DNA from 2 places in the Azospirillum baldaniorum genome. Region 1 is predicted to be linked to the other one. Evidence: predicted binding sites of a transcription regulator. Region 1 holds the regulator's gene; the other holds the start of a gene.
What was found. The regulator LexA, encoded in region 1, represses DNA repair genes until DNA is damaged. The targets are predictions, from matches to a motif close to ATGTTCTANTTTGGTTC.
Positions count from the first base shown of each region.

Region 2: the regulator LexA is predicted to act here: its motif matches at 1,725-1,741, upstream of Sp245p_RS03315 (S24 family peptidase).

Region 1 is NZ_CP022253.1:2,067,638-2,071,004, forward strand. Features, by position in the region: gene moaC (cyclic pyranopterin monophosphate synthase MoaC) at 1-64, shown strand, start outside; gene Sp245p_RS09790 (molybdopterin molybdotransferase MoeA) at 64-1,281, shown strand; gene lexA (transcriptional repressor LexA) at 1,438-2,136, shown strand; gene Sp245p_RS09800 (ComEC/Rec2 family competence protein) at 2,162-3,367, opposite strand, start outside.
Region 2 is NZ_CP022253.1:711,076-714,442, forward strand. Features, by position in the region: gene Sp245p_RS03305 (hypothetical protein) at 4-585, shown strand; gene Sp245p_RS03310 (hypothetical protein) at 599-940, opposite strand; gene Sp245p_RS03315 (S24 family peptidase) at 1,015-1,647, opposite strand; gene Sp245p_RS03320 (hypothetical protein) at 1,844-2,209, shown strand; gene Sp245p_RS03325 (hypothetical protein) at 2,206-2,631, shown strand; gene Sp245p_RS03330 (hypothetical protein) at 2,698-3,129, shown strand; gene Sp245p_RS03335 (portal protein) at 3,134-3,367, shown strand, end outside.

The DNA of each region.
Region 1 (3,367 bases):
CACCGAGGTGAAGCTGCTGCACAAGGCCGGCGGCAAGAGCGGCGAATGGGGGAGCGCGGACTGATGCTGCAGGTCGGTGAAGCCCGCGCCCGCATTCTCGCCGCCTTCACCGCCCTGCCGGCGGAGACGGTGCCGCTGCCCGACGCGCTGGGGCGCGTCCTGGCGGAGCCCGCCGTCGCCCGGCTGACCCAGCCGCCCTTCGCCGCCGCGGCCATGGACGGCTGGGCCGTCCGCTCCGCCGACATCGTCCCGGCTTCGGCGGACGCGCCGGTCACCCTGCGCCGCATCGGCGAGTCCGCCGCCGGCCACGCCTTCGCCGGATCGGTTGGAGCCGGCGAGGCCGTGCGCATCTTCACCGGCGCGCCCCTGCCCGCCGGCGCCGACGCCGTGGTGATGCAGGAGGATTGCGAGGACGCCGGGGATCGCGTGCGCGTCGGGCGCGCCGTGCCCGCGGGGCGCTTCATCCGTCCCGCCGGACTGGACTTCACCGCGGGAGAGGAGTTGCTTCCCAAGGGACGGCTGCTCACCGCCCGCGACGTCGCCCTGGCCGCCGCGGCCAACCTGCCCTGGCTGCGCGTCCACCGCCGACCGCGGGTCGCCGTGCTCGCCACCGGGGACGAGATCGCCCTGCCCGGCGATCCGCTGGGACCGAGCCAGATCGTCAGTTCCAACGCGCTCGGCCTGTGCGCGCTGGTCGCCAGCCAGGGCGGGCTCGCCCACAATCTCGGCGTGGCCAAGGACGATCCGGAGCATCTCGCCGCCATGGCCGCCGGGGCGGCCGGCTGCGACCTGCTGGTGACCACGGGCGGCGCCTCGCAAGGCGAGCACGACCATGTGCGCGATGTGCTGGGCGGGCTGTCGTTGGATTTCTACCGCGTCGCCATGAAGCCCGGTAAGCCGTTGATTTTCGGGACGGCGAGCGGCGTGCCGCTGCTCGGCCTGCCCGGCAATCCGGTGTCCACCGGGGTGGCCGCCCTGCTGTTCCTGGTGCCCGTCCTTCGCCGTCTCCAGGGGTTGCCCGCCGAGAACGCCACGCTCACGGCGCGGCTTGGCGCGCCGCTGAAGGCCAACGACGACCGCACGGATTTCCTGCGCGCCACCCTGTCCACCGGGGCGGACGGCGAGCCCGTCGCCACCCCCTTCCCGCGCCAGGACAGCGCGATGATGTCCCGGCTGGCCCGGGCCGACGCCCTGATCGTCCGCGAGCCGCAGGCAACCGCCGCCGCCGTGGGCGACCGCGTGACGGTGATCCCGCTGAGCGGCGGTGTCCTGTCGCTTTAATCCGTTCCGCACGGGAAATCCATTTGGGAGTCCTGTCCGTCGATTTGCGATTGATTTCATCCGTAGGGCTTGACGGGGGTTAAGAACCAAACTAGAACAAGATGGAACGTTTTGCTTTTGTTCCATATCTAGTGCGGAACCGGCCGGGAGGCACAAATGCTCACGCGCAAGCAGCATGAATTGCTGCTTTTCATCAACGAGCGGCTCGGACAGGGCGGTGTGTCCCCTTCCTTCGACGAAATGAAGGACGCTCTCAACCTGAAGTCCAAGTCGGGCATCCACCGCCTCATCACGGGGCTGGAGGAGCGCGGCTTCATCCGCCGCCTGCCCCACCGCGCCCGCGCGCTGGAGGTGCTGCGCCTGCCGGAGGGGCTTGAGACCGCCCGCACCCGGCCGCCGCGCGCCAAGTTCCAGCCCAACGTCATCAAGGGCGACTTCAGCTTCGCGGGACGCGAGGCGAACCCGGCGTCCGAATCCGTGCAGTTGCCGCTCTACGGCCGAATCGCCGCGGGCACGCCCATCGAGGCGTTGCGCGACGGTTCCGCCTTCGTGGACATTCCCGCCGCCATGCTCGGCATGGGCGACCACTACGCGCTGGAAGTCGCCGGCGATTCCATGGTGGAGGCCGGCATCCTCGACCATGACACGGTGGTCATCCAGCGCTGCGACAGCGCGGAGAACGGCTCCATCGTCGTCGCCCTGGTCGACGACGCCGAGGTCACGCTGAAGCGCCTGCGCCGCAAGGGCAACACCGTGGCGCTCGAACCGGCCAACGCCGCCTACGAGACCCGCATCTTCGGCGCCGACCGCGTTCGGGTGCAGGGTCGCCTCGTCGGTCTGGTGCGGAAGTACTGACGGCAGGACGCGCCGGGGCGGCGGTTCAGCGCCCCCCGGTCTTTCCATCGGACAGCGTTCCGCCCATCGTCCTTCCTCCCATCGTCCACGGGCGGTCGCCGCGTTGCCCCCGGACGGTTTCCACCCGGATGCCCTTGTCCGACAGGGTGAGCGTGTGCGCGCCCTCCCGCCGCAGTTGCCAACGGTCGATGACCAGCGGCGCCCGGCACCCGCGCGACGGGGTCGCGATCACCACCGCGTCGGCCACCGCGCAATCCTCAGTCAAGGCGTCCGGCTGGCGCAGCAGCGCCACTGTCTTCCCCTGCGCGCGGTAAAGGCATCCCAGAGCGTCGCAGCGCAGCCGCCCGTCCAGGCTGACCCCGACGAGTGGCCAGACATCCTGACCGGCTTTCTCCTCCGGCTTCTCCATGCCGTCGCGCCGCCTCCACGTGTTGGCGGCCCGCCCGTCGCTGGCGGTGGACAGGCTGAGAATCCCCTCCGCGCCGCGCACGGCCATCAGTTTTCCGTCCTCCGACACCAGAATGTCGGGCCGCAGCGCGGCGGCCGGGGCGACCAGCCCGCCGGCCAGGGCCACCAGCCCCAGCCAGCGCCAGCGTCCCGTCCAGATGGCCAGCCACAGCCCGCCCAGCGTGACCGCCGCGATGGCGGCGTCCGGCATGGCCGGCAGGAACGCCGTCGCTCCGGGCAGTGCCGCGGTCCGCTCCGCCGTTTCAATGACCAGCCGAACGCCCCAACTCATCGCCGTGACCGCCGGCCCCTCCAGCCCGAAGGGCAGCAGCAGGTAGGAGAGCAGGCTGAAGGGCATGATCCACACCGTCGTAATGGGGATCGCCACCATGTTGGAGAGCACGCCGTAAAAGGCGACCTGCTGGAAATGGTAGAGCCCGTAGGGCGTCGTCGCGACCGTCGCCACCACGCTGGAAAAGGCGATGCCGCCCAGCGCCATGACGCCCTTGCCGAGCCAGCCCATCTCGCGCCGCCGACTCACCGCCCAGGGCGTGAACCGTTCGAAGGCGGCGATCAGGGCGACGACCGCCGCGAAGGACATCTGGAAGCTGGGCCCCAGCATCCCCTCCGGGTCGTAGAGGACGGTGACGATGCCCGCGAAGGCGACCAGCCGCATGCTGATCGGCGACCGGTCGGCGACGACCGCGCCCATGACGAGGCCGGTCATCAGCACGGACCGAAGCGTCGGCAGGGGCGCCCCCACCAGAAGCGTGTAGAGGATGGC
Region 2 (3,367 bases), 1.4 Mb from region 1:
GAGATGATGCAATTCCGCGAACGGCGCCGCGTGATCCAGGTGATCCGCACCGTCTACGATCCAGACCTGAAGCGCGGTCGGTCGGAGTTGGTCGGGAAGATCGACAAGGCCGCGCCCGTGGTCACCGACAGGCTGCAGAAAAGCTGCACGGCGGAGGAACTGTCGGAAATCCTCACCTATCTGGACGACCGCCACAACCGCCTGCGCAACGAGGCGGTGCGCGCCGGGGCGGAAACCCTGCCGGCCCAGATGCGGGAGGCGGCGGAGTATTTCCGCACCCACCGCGACGACGACGCGCGGGCCTTCGCCACAGAAATCCGCTTGGCGTGGGAGGAGTTGAAAACGGCGTTGCGCGACTCCGGCTTTTCAAAGAACAAGCTGTTGAAGAAAGCTGCGGAGCGGGCCGAAGCGGCGCCGGTCGCCGTACAGGTCGCTGCGGAGGAGGTGGCCGAACCGGTGGAAGTTCCGCCTGCCGAGGCGCGGGCCCGCAAGCCGCACGCAAGGAAGGCGAAGACCGCCCGTGTCGTTGCCCTGAACACAGGGGGTTCCAAGGCGGACGAAACCGGTGCTCCTCCGGCCGCGTGACGGCGGCGCCGGCTCAAGCCTCCGCAAGGAACAGCAGGCTGGCGGCGTTGCGGTGGTGGGCCAATGCGGTGGTGAGGCGGGACAGCCACGCGTCGCCGGCGGTCCGGTCGGCAGGCAGGGCGCGACGCCGCCGCGCTGCGCCTTGCCGGGCCTCGGCGGCCAAGCGGTCGTGCAGGCGAAGCACCGCGGCGCGGGCCAGGGCGGCGTGCCGGTCCGACCCGTCGAGAAGCGCCGTCCGAAGCACACCGCGGGACGGCGCGTCGTCGTGACGGCGTTCGAGAGCATCCAAACGATGTGAAATGAGGGACAGCGGGGCGTTGAATGGACGCGGCAGCGCCCCGGTGGATCCGGTCATCCCCGGACGTTAAGCCTTCTGATGACCGATGTAAGGGAAGAATGTCCTAGGACAGAGTGCCGCAGGGCTGACGCTTACTGGCTTGCCCAGACGATGCGGGCCATCCAGGCCACTTCGGCGCGCGGGATGCTGCGGTCCGGGTGGGCGCGGTTGATGGAGATCAGCTCGATCTTGGTGGCGGTTTCGCGAAGGAGTTGCTTCGCCATCACCTCGCCGCCCTTGGTGCGGACGACGACGCGGTCGTTGCGCCGGATCTGCGCGGCGGGCGAGACGATGATGGTGTCGCCGTCGCGGTAGACGGGGTCCATGCTGTCCCCGGCGATCTCCAGCGCGTAGGCGTGGGGGTCGCCGATGCTGGGAAACAGAAGCTCGTCCCAGCCGACGCCCGAAGGAAAGCCGGCGTCGTCGAAGAAACCCGCGTTGCCCGCCTGCGCATAGCCGATGACCGGCACCCGCTGGAGCGAGCCGGCGCCCGCGGCATCGCCGACGAGACTGACGAACTCCGACAGCGACGCGCCGGTCGCCTCCAGAACCTTGGACACGCTCTCCGTCGACGGCCAGCGGAGCTTGCCGTCGCCGGTGGTCCGCTTGCTCTTGTTGAAGGTCGTCGGGTCCAGCCCCGCGCGCCGCGCGAGTCCGGAGGCCGACAGCCCGTGCTGGGCCGCGAGGCGGTCGATCGCCCGCCAAATGTCCGCATGTTTGAGCATGGGAGGATAATCACATAAACGAACCAGCCCGTCCCTAGGAACCTATTCATATTTTCCTTGACGAAGGACTTTAATCAGTACATAACGTGAACATGTGTTCGCCAGCCGCGCGTGCCGCGGCCCATCCGGCGCTCCGCCCGAGAGCGAAGTTGCGCCCGCGAACCCAAAAGCTGCAATTCTCAGGGAGACCTCACGCATGGTCCAGCACCGCAACACGTTTATGGTTCTGTCCGACGCTGTCGGCGAACCGTTCGGCAGCGCGGAGGAGGCGTGGTTCTGGTCGGTCCAGGCGCAGGACGCCAAGGCCGCCGGCGCCCGCATCGCCGCCGGGCGGGGGCTGGTCCAGCGTCCTTGCGAGCCCGGCGACGTGCTGTGCGCGGTGGACCGGCTGTACCGTCGCCGCCTGCTGATCCGCGACCATCTGCACGTGCTGGTCCACTACGGGCGCCGCCTGATGGCGCCGGACCCGGCGCGGTACCGTGAGCAGCGCGCCCACACCCTCTGGCAGGAGGCGTTCGACCGGCTCCGCCCGGTGCTGCGCGAGAAGGGCATCGTCCAGTGAGCACGCCGACGCCTCAGTTGTGCCAAGTGGGGCCCTGCCGGGCCGGAGCGGACGCGCCGCGCGTCTGGGTGGTCTTCCGGGGCGAGGCGGAGCTGTGGTGGCTGCGCCTCCTGAAACCGGGATTCCGCCACTGCTTCGCGCTGCTGCATGACGGGCGCCACTGGGTGATCGTCGATCCCCTTTCGCCCTTCACCGACGTGTCGGTCCTCGACCTGCCCGGGGCCTTCGATCTGCCGGGCTGGTACCGCGGGATGGGGATGGCGGTGGCTCCGGCGCCGGTGCGGCGCGGCCTGACGCGTCCGGCCCCCTGGGCGCCCTTCACCTGCGTCGAGGCGGTCAAACGTCTGCTGGGGTTGCACGCGCCTGCGGTCCTGACGCCCTGGCAGCTTTACCGACGGCTGGCGCGTCCCCCCGCGTCCTGATCCGCGCCGCCGTCCCGCCCCCGCTTCCAGTCGCCCTGTCTCACCACGAACAAGGACACCCCGCTCATGGCGAACCTGTTCAAGGCGCCGCGGCCGACGGCGCCGCCCGCGCCCGCCCCGGACCCCACCCCGAATCCCGCGCCCATCCCTCAACCCGCGCCGACTCCCACTCCCGAGCCTGTCCTCGCGCCGGCCCCGGCGCCGGTGGAAGCTCCAGCGCCGGTTCCCGTCACGACGCCCTGGTGGAACACAGCCCCGGAACCGGCGCCGGCACCCGCCGCCCCGGTGGTCGCGGCCCCGGCTCCCGTGGTGGTGCCCGCCGCCGATCCGGTCACCCCGCCTCCGGCGACGGAGGAGGAGAAGGACCCGGCCAAGGCCGCAGAAGCGCTGATCCAGCGGCGCAACCGGGGACGGGCGGGGACGGTCCAGACCTCCTGGCGGGGCGCGCTGGACGTCGGCGCGCTGGTGCCGCTGCGCAAGCGCCTGTTGGGGGAGTGAGGCCATGAAGGACACCGCGCACGGCACCCCCCGGGGGGGCCGCAAGGGGGATGCCGCATCCGCGTTGCCAAACGGGCCGGAGCGTCTGCTGGAGCGCTACCGGGCGGCACGGGAGCGCCGGTCGGTCTGGGAAAGCCATTGGCAGGACTGCTACGACCACGCCCTGCCCAACGGACAGCCCTTCCGCGGCGGCGGCACCCCCGGCGAGCGGCGGGTGGACCGGCTGTTCGACGGGACC